DNA from 2 places in the Saccharomonospora glauca K62 genome. Region 1 is predicted to be linked to the other one. Evidence: riboswitches for the same ligand, from Rfam matches in the RefSeq annotation. Region 1 holds a riboswitch; the other holds the start of a gene.
The links. Region 1 has a riboswitch for thiamine pyrophosphate ahead of thiO (glycine oxidase ThiO). Riboswitches for the same ligand answer to the same signal wherever they lie in the genome.
Positions count from the first base shown of each region.

Region 2: linked by a shared signal. The riboswitch ahead of SACGLDRAFT_RS16955 (thiamine ABC transporter substrate-binding protein) and the one ahead of thiO (glycine oxidase ThiO) in region 1 are both predicted to bind thiamine pyrophosphate.

Region 1 covers NZ_CM001484.1:3,996,951-4,003,701, reverse strand. The annotation lists gene SACGLDRAFT_RS18630 (DUF3159 domain-containing protein) at 1-431, shown strand, start outside; gene SACGLDRAFT_RS18625 (N-acetylglucosamine kinase) at 471-1,430, opposite strand; gene SACGLDRAFT_RS18620 (SIS domain-containing protein) at 1,427-2,446, opposite strand; gene SACGLDRAFT_RS18615 (GntR family transcriptional regulator) at 2,616-3,350, shown strand; gene SACGLDRAFT_RS18610 (hypothetical protein) at 3,500-4,357, shown strand; gene thiE (thiamine phosphate synthase) at 4,365-5,042, opposite strand; TPP riboswitch at 5,090-5,193, shown strand; gene thiO (glycine oxidase ThiO) at 5,189-6,319, shown strand; gene thiS (sulfur carrier protein ThiS) at 6,297-6,497, shown strand; gene thiG (thiazole synthase) at 6,499-6,751, shown strand, end outside.
Region 2 covers NZ_CM001484.1:3,638,072-3,644,822, forward strand. The annotation lists gene typA (translational GTPase TypA) at 1-2, opposite strand, end outside; gene SACGLDRAFT_RS16935 (YciI family protein) at 243-542, opposite strand; gene SACGLDRAFT_RS16940 (NUDIX domain-containing protein) at 598-1,011, opposite strand; gene SACGLDRAFT_RS16945 (ABC transporter ATP-binding protein) at 1,175-2,221, opposite strand; gene SACGLDRAFT_RS16950 (ABC transporter permease) at 2,221-3,864, opposite strand; gene SACGLDRAFT_RS16955 (thiamine ABC transporter substrate-binding protein) at 3,840-4,910, opposite strand; TPP riboswitch at 4,935-5,045, opposite strand; gene SACGLDRAFT_RS16960 (4a-hydroxytetrahydrobiopterin dehydratase) at 5,077-5,367, shown strand; gene SACGLDRAFT_RS16965 (hypothetical protein) at 5,457-5,711, shown strand; gene SACGLDRAFT_RS16970 (hypothetical protein) at 5,787-6,494, shown strand; gene SACGLDRAFT_RS22350 (hypothetical protein) at 6,503-6,658, shown strand; gene SACGLDRAFT_RS16975 (phosphotransferase family protein) at 6,729-6,751, shown strand, end outside.

The DNA of each region.
Region 1 (6,751 bases):
TCGTCGCCGCGTTGATCGCCCTGTACACCGGGCGGGCGGTGGACTTTTTCCTGCCGCAGTTGCTCTCCAACGTCGCGAGCGCGCTGGCCTGGGCCATCAGCATCGTGGTGCGCTGGCCGCTGCTCGGTGTGGTGGTCGGGTTCGTGCTGGGGCAGAAGACCCGCTGGCGTTCGGACCCGGCACTGGTTCGTGCCTATTCGCGGGCCAGTTGGGTGTGGGTGGCCCAGTACCTGGTGCGAGTGGTGGTGTTCGGCGTGCTGTGGGCCGCGAACGCCGTCGTGGCACTGAGTGTCGCCCGCGTGGCGTTGTCCTGGCCGCTGGTGCTGGCGACGCTCGTGGTGAGTGGTTGGGTGCTGTACCGGTGTCTGCCCGACGACCATCCGGGGCTGCGACATCCGACCCGCCCCGCCTCTCCGGGGAACGCTCCCTAGCCAAGAAGAGGCCCCCGGCGAGGGGGAGGTCCGGGGGCCTCAGCTCACGGTACCCGTTTTCGGCCGTGGTATGTCGGGGCCGAACGCGTCGAGTGCCGCGAGCCAGGCCGCTCCCAGCACGCCGTTGTCGCTGCCGAGGACGGGTGCGTCCGTGGCAGTGCGAAGGGCCGCGCGGACGGCCTCGCCCACGGGACTCGCGGGCCCGAGTACGCTGCCGACCAGCACCACCGGGGTCGTCTCTCCGTCGTCACGCGCGGCCAGCGCCATCTCGGCCAGTAGCGTGGCCGCTCGTTCCACGATCTCGGTCGCCGCGGGGTCGCCGTCGGCGTGGGCGGCGCTCACCAGAGGCGCGTAGCGGGCCAGCCGCACGGGCGGCTCCGCGTTGACGGCGGTGATCAGGTGGAACGCGGCGTCGGGAGAGCGTTTCTCGATGCCCGCCTCGGCGAGCACGGCGTCGGCCAGCGACGACGGTGGGTGGTTGCCGTTCAACACGTCGAGCGCGGTCCGTACGGCCTGCCTGCCGAGCCAGAAACCCGACCCTTCGTCGCCGAGCAGCCAGCCGTAGCCGCCGACGGTGGAGACCATCTCGCGGTCGCGGATGCGGCCCGCGATGGAGCCCGTGCCCGCCACGAGCACTGTGCCGTCGGGTTCGGGTGTCGCCGACACGAACGCGGCCACCGCGTCGGAGACCAGCCGAGGCCGCCCGGCTCGGACGAACCCGAGACCGGCCCACTCGCGTTCGAACACGGCGGCGATCCGCGGGTCGGTGAGCTTGCTGCGCCCCGCCATGCCGATCACCCACGCTCGGACCTCGGCCGGGTCGGAGCCGCTCATGGCTGTGGTGATCGCTTCGACCATCGCCCGCGCCGCGGCCTCCGGTGGGTGGGAGTTCGGGTTCGCTCCACCCGCCGTGCCGGTGCCGCGCACTCGGCCCGTGTCGTCGACGACCCAGGCGCGCGTGGACGTGCCTCCCGCGTCCACTCCGATCGCGAGTCTCATCGGGTCTTCGTCACCTTGCGCAGCCCCCGAGGGGCGTCGGGGTCGAGACCGCGCGCGAGCGCGAGCCCCAACGCCAGCCGTTGGACGGGCAGCACCTCCAGGATCGGAGCGACCTCCTCGGCGGTTTCGGGGACGGTGACGGTCAGTGCCGCGGACGGCACCGAACGCGCCGCGGAGCCCACGCACAACACGTCCGCGCCGCGCTGCGACACCGTGTCGAGCACGTCGAACATCGCGGTGCCTCCTCGGCCGATGCTGGTGATGCCCAGGACGGCGGTCTCGGAGTCGACGGCCGCGACGGGACCGTGCAGGAGGTCGGCGCCGCTGTAGGCGCGGGTGGAGAGGTAACTCGTCTCGGCGAGTTTCAGCGAGCCTTCGAGCGCGGTGGCGTACGAGTAGCCACGGGCCGTGGTCAGGATGCGGTCGGCGAACCGGTACCGCTCGACGGCCCGTTCGACCTCCTCCGCCGACTCGGTGAGGGTGCGTGAGGCCAACTCGCCGATCCCCGCGACCTCCTCCGCCTTGCCCCCGCGGACCGCGTCCACCAACAGGTACAGGGCCAGCAGCGTCGCGGAATAGGTCTTGGTGGCGGCCACCGCGCGCTCGGTGCCCGCGCGGACGTCCACCGACAGCTCCGCAGCCTCGGTGAGCGGCGACGACGGGGTGTTGGTGACGGCCACGGTCAGCGCGCCGCGCGAGCGGGCCGCCTGCGTGACCTCCAGCAGGTCGTAGGAGCCACCGCTCTGACTGATGGAGACCAGCAGGACGTCGGTGAGGTCCTGCTCGGCGTGGTACAGCGTCGTGGTCGACGGCGACACGAGCCCCGCGGGTAGCCCCAGCAGCACCTCGATGAGGTACTTGGCGTAGATGGCGGCGTGGTCGCTCGATCCCCTGGCCGCCAGCAGGGCGAATCGGGGCCGTCGCCTCGCGATCCGCGCGGCGGCCTCGGCGATGTCGGAACGTGCCCGGACCAACCCCGCGAGCACGTCCGGTTGCTGTGCCACCTCGGCGGCCATGTACTTGCCTTCACCGGCGTTGTCCACGGTCTCACCCCGCTTTCACCCGAGCCGGTCACAGCGGCCGTGCGCCTCACCGGTCTAGACCAATAATGACCACGTTCAACGTACTATCCGAAGGGTACGTTCTGGGGTGAGGGGGTAGGTGTCCTTAGTGAGGGAGTCGGCAATGGTGGAGACGCTTTCCGGCACACGAGCGCATCGGGAGCCGAAGTACTGGGCGCTCAAGCAACACCTGCTCGACTTGTTGGAGTCCTTGCCCGCCGGAGCGGCCATTCCGACGGAGCGGGCCCTGGCGTCGGAGTTCACCGTCTCCAGGACCACGGTCCGGCAGGCGCTCGCCGATCTGACGGCCGAGGGGCGGTTGCACCGGGTGCAGGGCAAGGGCACGTTCGCCGCGGAACCCAAGCTGGCCCAGCGGTTGGAGTTGTCCTCCTACACCGAGGACATCCGGGCGCAGGGCAGGGAACCGTCGTCGCGGGTGTTGGAGATCGACGAGATCCCGGCCGAGGGTGAGCTGCCGAGGCTGCTCGGCATTCGTACCGGCGCCAAGGTGTTGCGGTTGCGCAGGCTCCGGCTCGCCGACGGTGAGCCCATGGCCCTGGAAACCACGCACCTGCCGTCGTCGCGGTTCCGAGGGCTGCGCAGGCACGTTGCGTCCGGCGGTTCGTTGTACGAGGCGTTGCGCGACCGCTACGGCGTGGAGCTGGATCGGGCGGAGCAGACCATCGAGACCTCGTTGGCCGGCCCGCAGGAGGCGGACCTGCTCGGCGCCGACGTCGGTATGCCGGTGCTGTTGCTGTCGCGGCAGACGTTCGCCTCCGACGGCAAACCGGTCGAGTACGTGCGCTCGATCTATCGGGGCGACCGGTACAAGTTCGTCACGACGCTGACCCGTCCGTGACCAATTCGTCGCGCTAGGCCACTGTAGACACTCCGTCCGCGCCACGAGGTGCTGACGGCACGTAATCGTGCTCACGTCCGGCAACGCCGGGAGTCGCTCGAACGATTGTCTCGTTGGAGGGATATGGGAGTGCGAGCGGATCGAGAGGCATGAGCGACGACAGAGCGAAGGTCGGAGACGATACCCGGAAGTCGGAGAAGTCGGGGCTCTCGCCCGCCCAGGTGGTCGCCGCCGCGCTGGCCGCGGTGGTGGCGGCGTTCCTGTGCTCCACCCTGGGCGTGTACGGCACGGTGGTCGGTGCCGGACTGCTCAGCGTGGTGACGACGGTGGGCAGCGAGCTGTTCATGAGGTCGCTGGAGCGGACCAAGAAGGCGGCTCGGATGATGACGGGCCGTCGCGGCAGGGGGGCCCGCCACGGCGCGGAGATGGACCCCGACCGGACCGTGTACCTCCCGGCGCCCACGCAGCAGCAGCTGGACGAGTACCTGGCGGCCATGGAACGCACGCGCGTGTTGGCCTCGTCCGGCGCCGTCGAGAACGCCAGGGCTCGGCGGCAGTGGTGGCGGCGCAGGGGACCGGTGCTGGCGGCCACGAGCGCGTTGGCGTTCGTCATCTGCATGCTCGTCGTGACCGGCTACGAGGGCGTCACCGGCAAGGCGCTGTCGGGAGACGGGTCCACCACGGTCAGCAGCATCGTCCGAGGCAACGACGGGATCGGTGGGGACCACCGGGCGCCGCGGGGCGGTGACGCCGAGGACGTGCGACAGCGGGACGAGGAGGACACCTCCGTCACGCCGACCTCGGAGCCGGACGCCGAGCCCGGCCTCGAAAGGGACGGCGAGGAGCCCCGGAACGAGACCGCGCCCACCGAGGAGTCGGAGGTGTCCGAGACGCCCGAGACGACCCGGCCCGACGAGAGCACGTCGGTGAGCGAGCAGCCCACCGAGCCCGCGCAACCGACCCAGTCGGAGGAGCTCGACGAGGACCGGGAGCCGTCGCGGGAGTGAGTGGTCCTCAGGCCGCGCGCGTGAGGCTCTCGCGCAGGGCCCGCGCGGCTGCCGCCGGGTCGTCGGCCTCGGTGATGGCCCGCACCACGACGATCCGGCGAGCTCCCGCCGCCACCACCTCGTCCAGTCGCGTCTCGTCGATGCCGCCGATGGCGAACCACGGCCGCGTGGTCTCGAACTCGGAGGACACGGTGCGCACGAGGTCGAGACCGGCAGCGGGCCTTCCGGGCTTGGTGGGCGTGGGCCAGCAGGGGCCAACGCAGAAGTAGTCGACGCCGGGTTCGGTGGCCGCGGCCCGCGCCTGCTCCGGCGAGTGGGTGGAGCGGCCGATCACGGGGGTCTCCCCGACGATCCGTCGGGCGACGGCCACCGGCAGGTCCTCCTGTCCGAGATGCAGTACGTCGGCCTCGACGGCGAGTGCCACGTCGGCGCGGTCGTTGACGGCGAGCAGCGCGCCGTGGCGGGCGCAGGCCTCGGCAAGGACCTCCAAGGCCTCGATCTCCCGCGCCGCTTCGAGGGGAGCGCCGCCGGTCTTGTCGCGCAACTGCACGATGTCCACGCCGCCGGAGAGCGCGGCGTCCACGAACTCGGCGAGATCGCCACGGTGGGCGCGGGCGTCCGTGCACAGGTAGAGCCGTGCCTCGTCGAGGCGTTTCCTGATCTGATCACCGTCGAGACCGGGCATGCCGCCCACCGTAGTACGACCGTGCCGTTCGGGCGGGGTAGGCTGGCGGGCGTCCGCACGGGAGCCCGCGAAGGGCTGAGAGGGAGCGAGTGCTCCGACCGTGGAACCTGATCCGGGTCATGCCGGCGCAGGGAGCGTGATCGTTCGTGAAGGCAGACCTCGCGGTCGTCGGGGCCGGTGTCATCGGCCTCGCCGTCGCCTGGAAGGCGGCCTCCGCCGGGTACCGCGTCACCGTCTTCGACCCCGTGCCCGCGCGCGGCGGTGCCTCGTGGGTGGCGGGCGGTATGCTCGCGCCCGTCGCGGAGGCGTGGCCGGGTGAGGAAGCCGCGCTGGAGCTGGGGGAGGAGTCGCTGCGCCGCTGGCCGGACTTCGCGGCCGCGTTGCGGGAGCAGGGGTTCGACTGCGGGCTGTCCACGAACGGCACGATCGTGGCTGCCTTCGACCACGCCGACGCCGACCAGCTGGACATTCTCGCCCGGTACCTGACCGGGATCGGCAGGCGGGCCACGCTCGTCACCGGCAGGGAGCTGCGTCGTACCGAGCCGGGGCTGGGATCGGTACGGTCGGGGTTGCTCGTGCCGGGGGACGTGTTCGTCGACAACCGTCGGTTGCTGCGCTCGCTGCTGTCGGCGGCGAGGGAGCGCGGGGCCGAGTTCGTCGCCGAGCCCGCCGTGAGCTTGACCGGCGATTCCGTCACCACGGAATCCGGGACACGTCGGTTCGACGCCGTGGTGCTCTCCGCCGGCGCCCACAGCGGCCGCCTCCATCCCGAACTCGCGACGGCCGTGCGCCCGTTGAAGGGGGAGATCCTGCGGTTGCGGGCGCGCCGGGGCACCCTGCCGCCTCCCCGGCACACGGTTCGCGCCGTGGTGGAGGGCCGCCCAGTGTACCTGGTGCCGAGGGATGATTCCTCCCTCGTGGTCGGAGCGACACAGTACGAAGCCGGTTTCGACACCGGAGTGCGGGCGCGCGGGGTCCGGGAGTTGCTGGAGGCGGCCGAGCGCGTGTTTCCGAGCGTGGCCGAGTACGAGCTGATCGAGACCACGGCCGGACTCCGCGCGGGAAGCGACGACAACGTGCCGTATCTGGGGCCGCTTCGCGACGGCGTGTACGCGGCGACGGGACATCACCGCAACGGCCTGCTGCTGGCACCCGTCACGGCCGACGCCGTGCTGGCCTGGCTGGCGGGGGAGGCGGCACCCAACGGCACGGAGAAGGCACGAGCGGACAGGAACACGAGTGAGGAGCGCGTCGATGCGGGTGTTCGTCAACGGTGAGAGCCGGCAACTGCCCGACGGCAGCACGGTCGCCGAGGTGTTGGCCGCGGTGTCCGCCGTTGCCAGGGGCGTCGCCGTTGCGGTGAACGGCGAGGTGGTCCGTCGCGCGGACTGGGCGGAGACGGTGGTCGCCGACGGGGCGTCGGTGGAGATCCTCACCGCAGTGCAGGGAGGCTGAGATGAGTACGTCCACCGACTCCGGTACGCCGGTCGCGGTCACCGGCGAGGACGACCAGCTCGTCGTCAACGGCCACAAGTTCACCTCCCGGCTGCTCCTCGGCACGGGCGGGGCGAGCAACCTGAGCGTGCTGGAACGCGCGCTCGTCGCGTCGGGAACGGAACTGACCACCGTCGCCATGCGGCGGGCCGACACCGAGGGCGGTTCCGGTGTGCTGGACCTGCTCCGGCGACTGGGAATCGGGTTGCTGCCCA
Region 2 (6,751 bases), 360 kb from region 1:
ACGCGAAGGCTCCCTGGTGCAGAAGAATGATGGTCGACCAACGGACTCGGTGCTCCCGGCGTGGTCGGTGACCAGCATAGTCGCCGTTCCGCACGTGATCCGGAACACCGTCGCCCCCCCAAGAATCGGGTGGGCGGAAGAAATGGGGAGGAAAACGCGCCCGGCCGCGGAAAACGCCTGGTGAAAAGTGCGAGACGGCACGGCTCGCCCCGTGTCTCGGGCCGCGAGCCGACCGGAGGGTCTCAGTGGGCCAGGGCCTCGTTGACGGACCGCAGTTCGGGTGCCGTGCGCGTCGCCGAGAACTCGATCACCTCGTGGTGGGCGAGGTGCCGCAGCAGCAACGGATCGCTCGCCAGCGTGGCCTCCAGCTTGCCCGTCGACATCGATCTCGCCAGCAGCACTTCACCGCGGTGGTCGGCTCTGCGTCCCGACGCGACGAAAAGCCCGCGCTCGAACTGCCTCGTGAGCCATTCGGCGTGGTCGGGCAGGGCGTAGTCGATCTCGGGAGGCGGTGCCGTGTAGGTCAGTAGAACGACGTACATACCCCCACGGTAGGCGCCCGAGGCGTAGGTCACAGTCCTCGGCGACTCCCGGCCGTCACAGCAGAGCCAGCAGGTCGGGCACCAGCACGCGATCGGCGGGAAGCCAGTCGATCTCCCGCAGCTCAGCGGCGGGCAGCCAGCGCAGGGCCCGGTGCTCCACCGCCCGAGGCTCCGCCTCGGCGTCGCGCAGGGTCGCGGCGTAGACGCGGAGGACCATGCCGTTCGGCAACGGAACGTCGGCACCCACCCGGTCGCCCACGACGACGTCGACCCCGAGCTCCTCCACGCACTCACGACGCACGGCCTCGGCGTCCGACTCGCCGGGCTCGACCCGTCCACCGGGGAGTTCCCAGAGCCCCGCGGCCTCGGCGGGGAACGCTCGCTGCTGGGCGAGCAACCGTCCGTCACGCACCACGGCCGCGCCCACGACCACGGTCGCCGCCCGGCCCGCCGCCTCGTCTGTCGTCACGGAACACGCAAACTACCCGTAACGACGACCCCGCCGCCCGGCGCCTCCCCACGGCGCCCCGGTTCGGCGACGCACCGGAACCGGTCGAACACCCGAATCCGATTCCGACCTCGTAATCCACTGTGGATGACAGAACCCGCGGCGAGGGACCGAGTCCCGCGCGTCACGACCCCACGGTGGCGACGCCGTCCGAGTCCAAGGTCAACACCACGCGGTCGCCGGGTACCGCCCTGCTGGTCATCGCCGCGACCGCCGCCACCTGCGGGGCGTCGCCCTCCGGGCGCACCGACAACCGCACGTGGTCACGTCGGTGCACGCGGGAAAGCACTTCGGCGCGCAACCCGACGGCCGGGGCGGCGATGTCCGCGTCCCGGTCGAGTTCCACGGCCCGCACCGCGTTGGGACGCAGCCCCACCAGCACGTCACCGGTGCCGACCCAGGGCAGGGTCACCTCGCCCAGAGCGCACCGGAGCCGCCCGTTCTCGGCCCGACCGCGCAGGAAGGTCGTCACCCCGAGGAACCGGGCGACTCGTTCGTCGACGGGCCTGCGCCACACGTCGAGGACGTCGCCGACCTGACGGATCACGCCGTCGTCGAGCACCGCGATCCGATCGGCGAGCGTGAACGCCTCCTCCTGGTCGTGCGTGACGAGAAGCGTCGTCGTCTTCGTACGACGCAGCAGTTCGGTCACCTCGATCGCGAGCTGTTCCCGTAGCTCCGCGTCGAGACCGGACAGTGGTTCGTCGAGCAACAGCAAGCGGGGCTGGGGCGCCAACGCCCTCGCGAGCGCCACCCGCTGGGCCTCCCCACCGGAAAGCTCGGTGATCTTGCGTCGCTCGTACCCGGCGAGACCGACGAGGTCGAGCAGAGCGCGCACCCGCTCCTCCCTCGTCGCCCGATCCACGCCCTGCATTCGCAGGCCGAATGCGATGTTGCCCGCCACGTCACGGTGAGGGAAGAGCTGGCCGTCCTGGAACACCAGCCCAAAGTTGCGACGGTGGACGGCCACCCCGGACAGGTCGTCACCGTCCCAGCACACCTTTCCGGTGGCGGCGGGCTCCAGTCCCGCGATCGTCCGCAGCAGGGTCGACTTGCCCGAGCCCGACGGCCCGAGCAGCGCGAGCACCTCGCCGTCCGCGATCTCGAGGTCGGCGTCCCGCACCGCCTCCACGTCGCCGTAACGAACCGAAACACCGGTGACCGTCAACATCAGAACTCTCCCAGCCGCGCGTGCGGTGCACGCACGCTCTCGATCAGCGCCGCGACGACCACTGTCACCACCATGAGCAGAGCACAGCCCGCGTACGCCATCAGATGGTTCAGCTCTCCGGGCCGGTTGATCAGGTCCGCGACGGCGACCGGCAGGGTGGGCGCGTCGGGCCGCGCGAGGAAGCTCGTCGCCCCGAACTCCCCGAGCGCGACGACGTACCCGAACGCCGCCGCCGCGACCAACGACCGCGCCACGAGGGGAAGATCCACCTCGCGCCACACCCTCAGCGGACTCGCCCCGAGGGTCATCGCCGCCTGCCGCAGTCGCTCGTCCACCGACCGCAGCACCGGCAGGACCAGCCGCACCACCATGGGGATGATCACCAATGCCTGCGCGAACGGCACCAGCAGCGGCGACGTCCGCAGATCCCACGGCAGGTCGCCCAATGTCACCAGGTAGCCGAACCCGACGGTCACCGCCGAGACCCCGAGGGGAAGCATGAGCGCGGCGTCGGTGACCTCCCCGACCGTCCGGGCGGCGCGGCTCGGCGAACGGCGCAGCACCACCACCGTGACGGCCGCCAGCACTCCCACTACGAGCGCGAGCATCGTGGCGTCGGACGCGGTGCGCAGCGAGTTCAACGCCGCGTCCCACCCGGTGACGTTCAAGGCCCCGTCCTGCCCGAACCCGGACAGCGCCCGATAACCGTCGAGGGTCCAGCCCTCCCGCCCCGACAGCGACCGCACGAGCAACGCGACGATGGGCGTCAGCAGGGCACCGAGCACCACCGCCGCGGCCGCCACCACCGCCCACTCCCCGCCCTCGGGCCTGCGAGCCGCGTACCGCGCCGAACGAAGCTGCACCGCCGTCTCGTTACGACGGCGGGCCACCGCGCCGACGGCCAACGCGGCCACGACGGCGGCGAGCTGCACCAGCGAGAGCGCCGCCGCGCCGGAGAGGTCCAACAGATCCACCGTGCGCAGGTAGATCTCGGTCTCCAAGGTGCGGTACCGGTTGCCGCCCAGCATCAGCACCACCCCGAAGCTCGTGGCGCAGAAGAGGAACACCACGGCCGCGGACGCCGACACCGCGGGCAGCAACGCGGGCAACGTCACCGTGCGGAACGCCCGGAACCGCGAGGCACCGAGTGATCGCGCCGCGTCCTCGACCCGCCGGTCCAGGTGTGCCCACAGCCCACCGACGGTGCGAGCGACGACGGCGACGTTGAAGAAGGCGTTGGCGACGACGATGCTGAGCACGCCACCGTCGGGCCACAGCGCCCGAAACGCCAAGCCGACGACCACGGTCGGCAGCACGAACGGCACCAGCACGAGCGTGCGCACCACGGCGATTCCGGGAAGCCGCACCCTGGCGAGCACGAAGGCCAAGGGGAACCCGGCGCCCACGGCGATCGCGGTGGCTCCCAGGGCCTGCGCCACGGTGAAGCCGGCGAGCTGCCACGTCGACGCCTCCACCAGCGCCTCGGCGACCCCGCCGTCGGTGAACCCGAGACGAATGATCGCGACGACGGGCCAGGCGAAGAACAACCCGAGGAACGCGACGGGCAACAGGCCCAGCACACCGGCCGCCGCGGCCCGGCGCATTCCGGGGAGGGACGTCAGCCCTCCAGCAACTCGCGCCATTCCTTGATCCACTGTTCTCGGTTGGCCTGCACCTGCTCGCCGGGCAATGAGAGGGACTCGCGAGGCAGCGGCGCGGCCTGTGCCCAGCCTTCGGGCAGGGCGACGCCCTCCCGCGTCGGGTAGACGTACATGTTGCTCGCGACGGTCGACTGGAACTCGTGCGACAGCAGGAAGTCGATCACCTTGCCCGCCTCGTTGGGATGAGGCGTGCCCTCCAGCACACCGGCGTACTCGACCTGCCGGTAGCAGGTGTCGAGCAGCGCCTTGGTGCGCGGCGTGCCGTCCTCGCCGATCTCGGCGGCGGGGGACGAGGCGTACGACAGCACGATCGGCCGGTCGCCTTCCCCGGAGGAACCCGAGAAGTCCTGGGTGTAGGCCTCGGTCCAACCGCTGACGACCTTGACCCCGTTGTTCTTCAGCTCGCTCCAGTACTCACGCCAGCCGTCCTCCCCGTACGTCGACACGGTGGCGAACAGGAAGGCCAGCCCCGGCGACGAGGTGGCGGGGCTCGGCACCACGAACAGGTCCTTGTACTCCGGCTCGGTCAGGTCGTCGAGGCCGGTCGGCTCGGGAACGTCGTGGGAGGCGAACCATTCGGTGTCGATGTTGACGCACACGTCACCGACGTCCACGGCCGACAACCGCTGCTGGGGGTCGACGGCGTAACGCTGCGGACCCCGGTCGGCCTCGGGCGAGGTGTACGGCTGGAAGACGCCCTCGTCGAGCGCACGGGAGGCGAACGTCGAGTCGACGCCGTACGCGACGTCGGCGATGGGGTTGTCCTTGGTGAGCACGAGTTTGTTGGTGAGCTCCCCGGCGTCGCCTTCCTTGCGGATCTCGATGCGGATGCCGGCACGCTGCTCGAAGGCGTCCACCACGTTTTGCGGAACGGCCCACGACTGGTGCGTCACCAGGGTGACCGTCACCGGTCCCGTCGGCTCGTCCTCGGCGCCGATGACCGTGCACCCGGTCGTCAGTGCGCCGACCGAGAGCAGCGCGATCGCCGCGCGCATCGACGTTGACCACTGGCCCGACCTCTGGCCCATTCAGCCTCCTCGCCGTGGCCGGCGCAGGAAGCCGTGACACCTTCCTGCGTCGGCATGATCCGAATCAGGTGCGGACGGTCGTGGGCCGCGTGCCCACCTCTCAGCCCGGCGCGCCGGACTCCCGTGGCAGCGTGCAGCGTACCCGGCGGCATACCACGATGAGCCCATGACGGAGCTACTGAGTGAGCAAGACGTCGACGAGGCCCTGCGTAGCTTGCCGGAGTGGCGGCGCGTGGACGACGCGATCGAACGCCGTGTCGAGCTGACGAGCTTTCCCGAGGCGATCGAGACGGTGAACAGAGTCGCCGAGCTCGCCGAGGCGGCGAACCATCATCCGGACATCGACATCCGTTGGAGGACGGTGACTTTCCGCCTCAGCACCCACTCCCACGGCGGCGTCACGAACAAGGACATCGCACTCGCGGGTGAGATCGACGGTGTGATCCCGAGCGTGTGATTCCGGCCGTTTCGGGCAACTCTGGTGCGAACGCCGAACGTTAGGCGTGGTGAGTACCGGATCGCCTGGAACACCGAGGGGAGTGCGTGATGATCCGCATCGTCCGGCGTGCGCCGTTCGCGTCGGTGCTGGCTCTGCTGATGGTTCTGCTGGTGGGCGTGATGCACCCCGCGAACGCGGAGTCCGCGGATACGAAGCAGCCTCCCGAGAGTGCGCCGAACGCTCCTTCCGACGAAGTCGTCCAGGCCCTCGTCGTCGGAGGCACGGCGTTCGCCCTGATGATCGCCGCCGGCACGGCCGTGCTGTTCTACACGGCTCGCCGGCGTCAAGATGACTCGCTGTGACATTGCGGTTACTCTCAGGGGCCGAACCGCGGTGTGGAAGGTCCCACCGTGGGCCTTCCACACCGAGGAGGCGCAATGTTTTCGCAGCGTGGCATGGCGATGCTGGCAGGGCCGTTGACGGCGATCGTGCTGGGTCTGACGGGGTGCGCGGGCGGCGCCGACACCTCGCACGGTGAGACGGCCGGCCCGGACTCCTCCCACTCCCGCGCCGCCGACGAGCAGGCGGTGCGAGACACCTTCGAGCGATTTCAGGCCGCGTTCCGCGAGCAGGACGGCGACGCGGTGGTCGAGTTGGTCACGACGGGAACGATCGGCTACTACGACGAGCTCGCCGAGCTGACCGCCACGGGAGGCCCCGAGGAGATCGGCGCCCGAAGCATGACGGACCGCATGAACATCGCCTTGTTGCGACACCGACTCGGCGCGGAGAGAGTCGCACAGATGGACGGCCGGACCCTGCTGAGCTTCGCCGTGCGGGAAGGGTTCATCGACAAGTCGTCGGTGGAGGGCGTGGAACTCGGGGAGATCACGTTCTCCGGCTCCACCGCGGTCGGGACGGGCACGTCGCCCGATCAGCAGGCCGGCCTCGAACTCGCTCCCCGTAACTTCGCGAAGGAGGACGGGCAGTGGCGAGTCGATCTCCTTCCGGCCATCGAGGCCACCGACAAAGCACTCGTCGAGACGGCGAAGAAACACAACATGACCGAGGACGCCGTGATCCTCAAGCTCGTCTCGGTGGCCACGGGAACCCGGATCGACGAGTCGATCTTCGCGCGCCCGTAACGAATCCGGTGATCAACGCGGTGTCCGGGGTGCCGTGGTACAGCGAAGGGACCGCCATGCACCGCAACGCACCCGCCCTCACCCCTAATCAACGCGCCTGGGTCTCGGTGCTCGCCACCGCGCTCACCCTGATGCTGGTCGTCGTGCTCGGAGCGCTCGGGTGATCACCGCTCGATGAGAGAACTCTCATCGGGGCCTCATCGAACCCCCACGGACGTGGTCCAGGCTCGGTGAATGACCGCTATCCCGACTCGTTC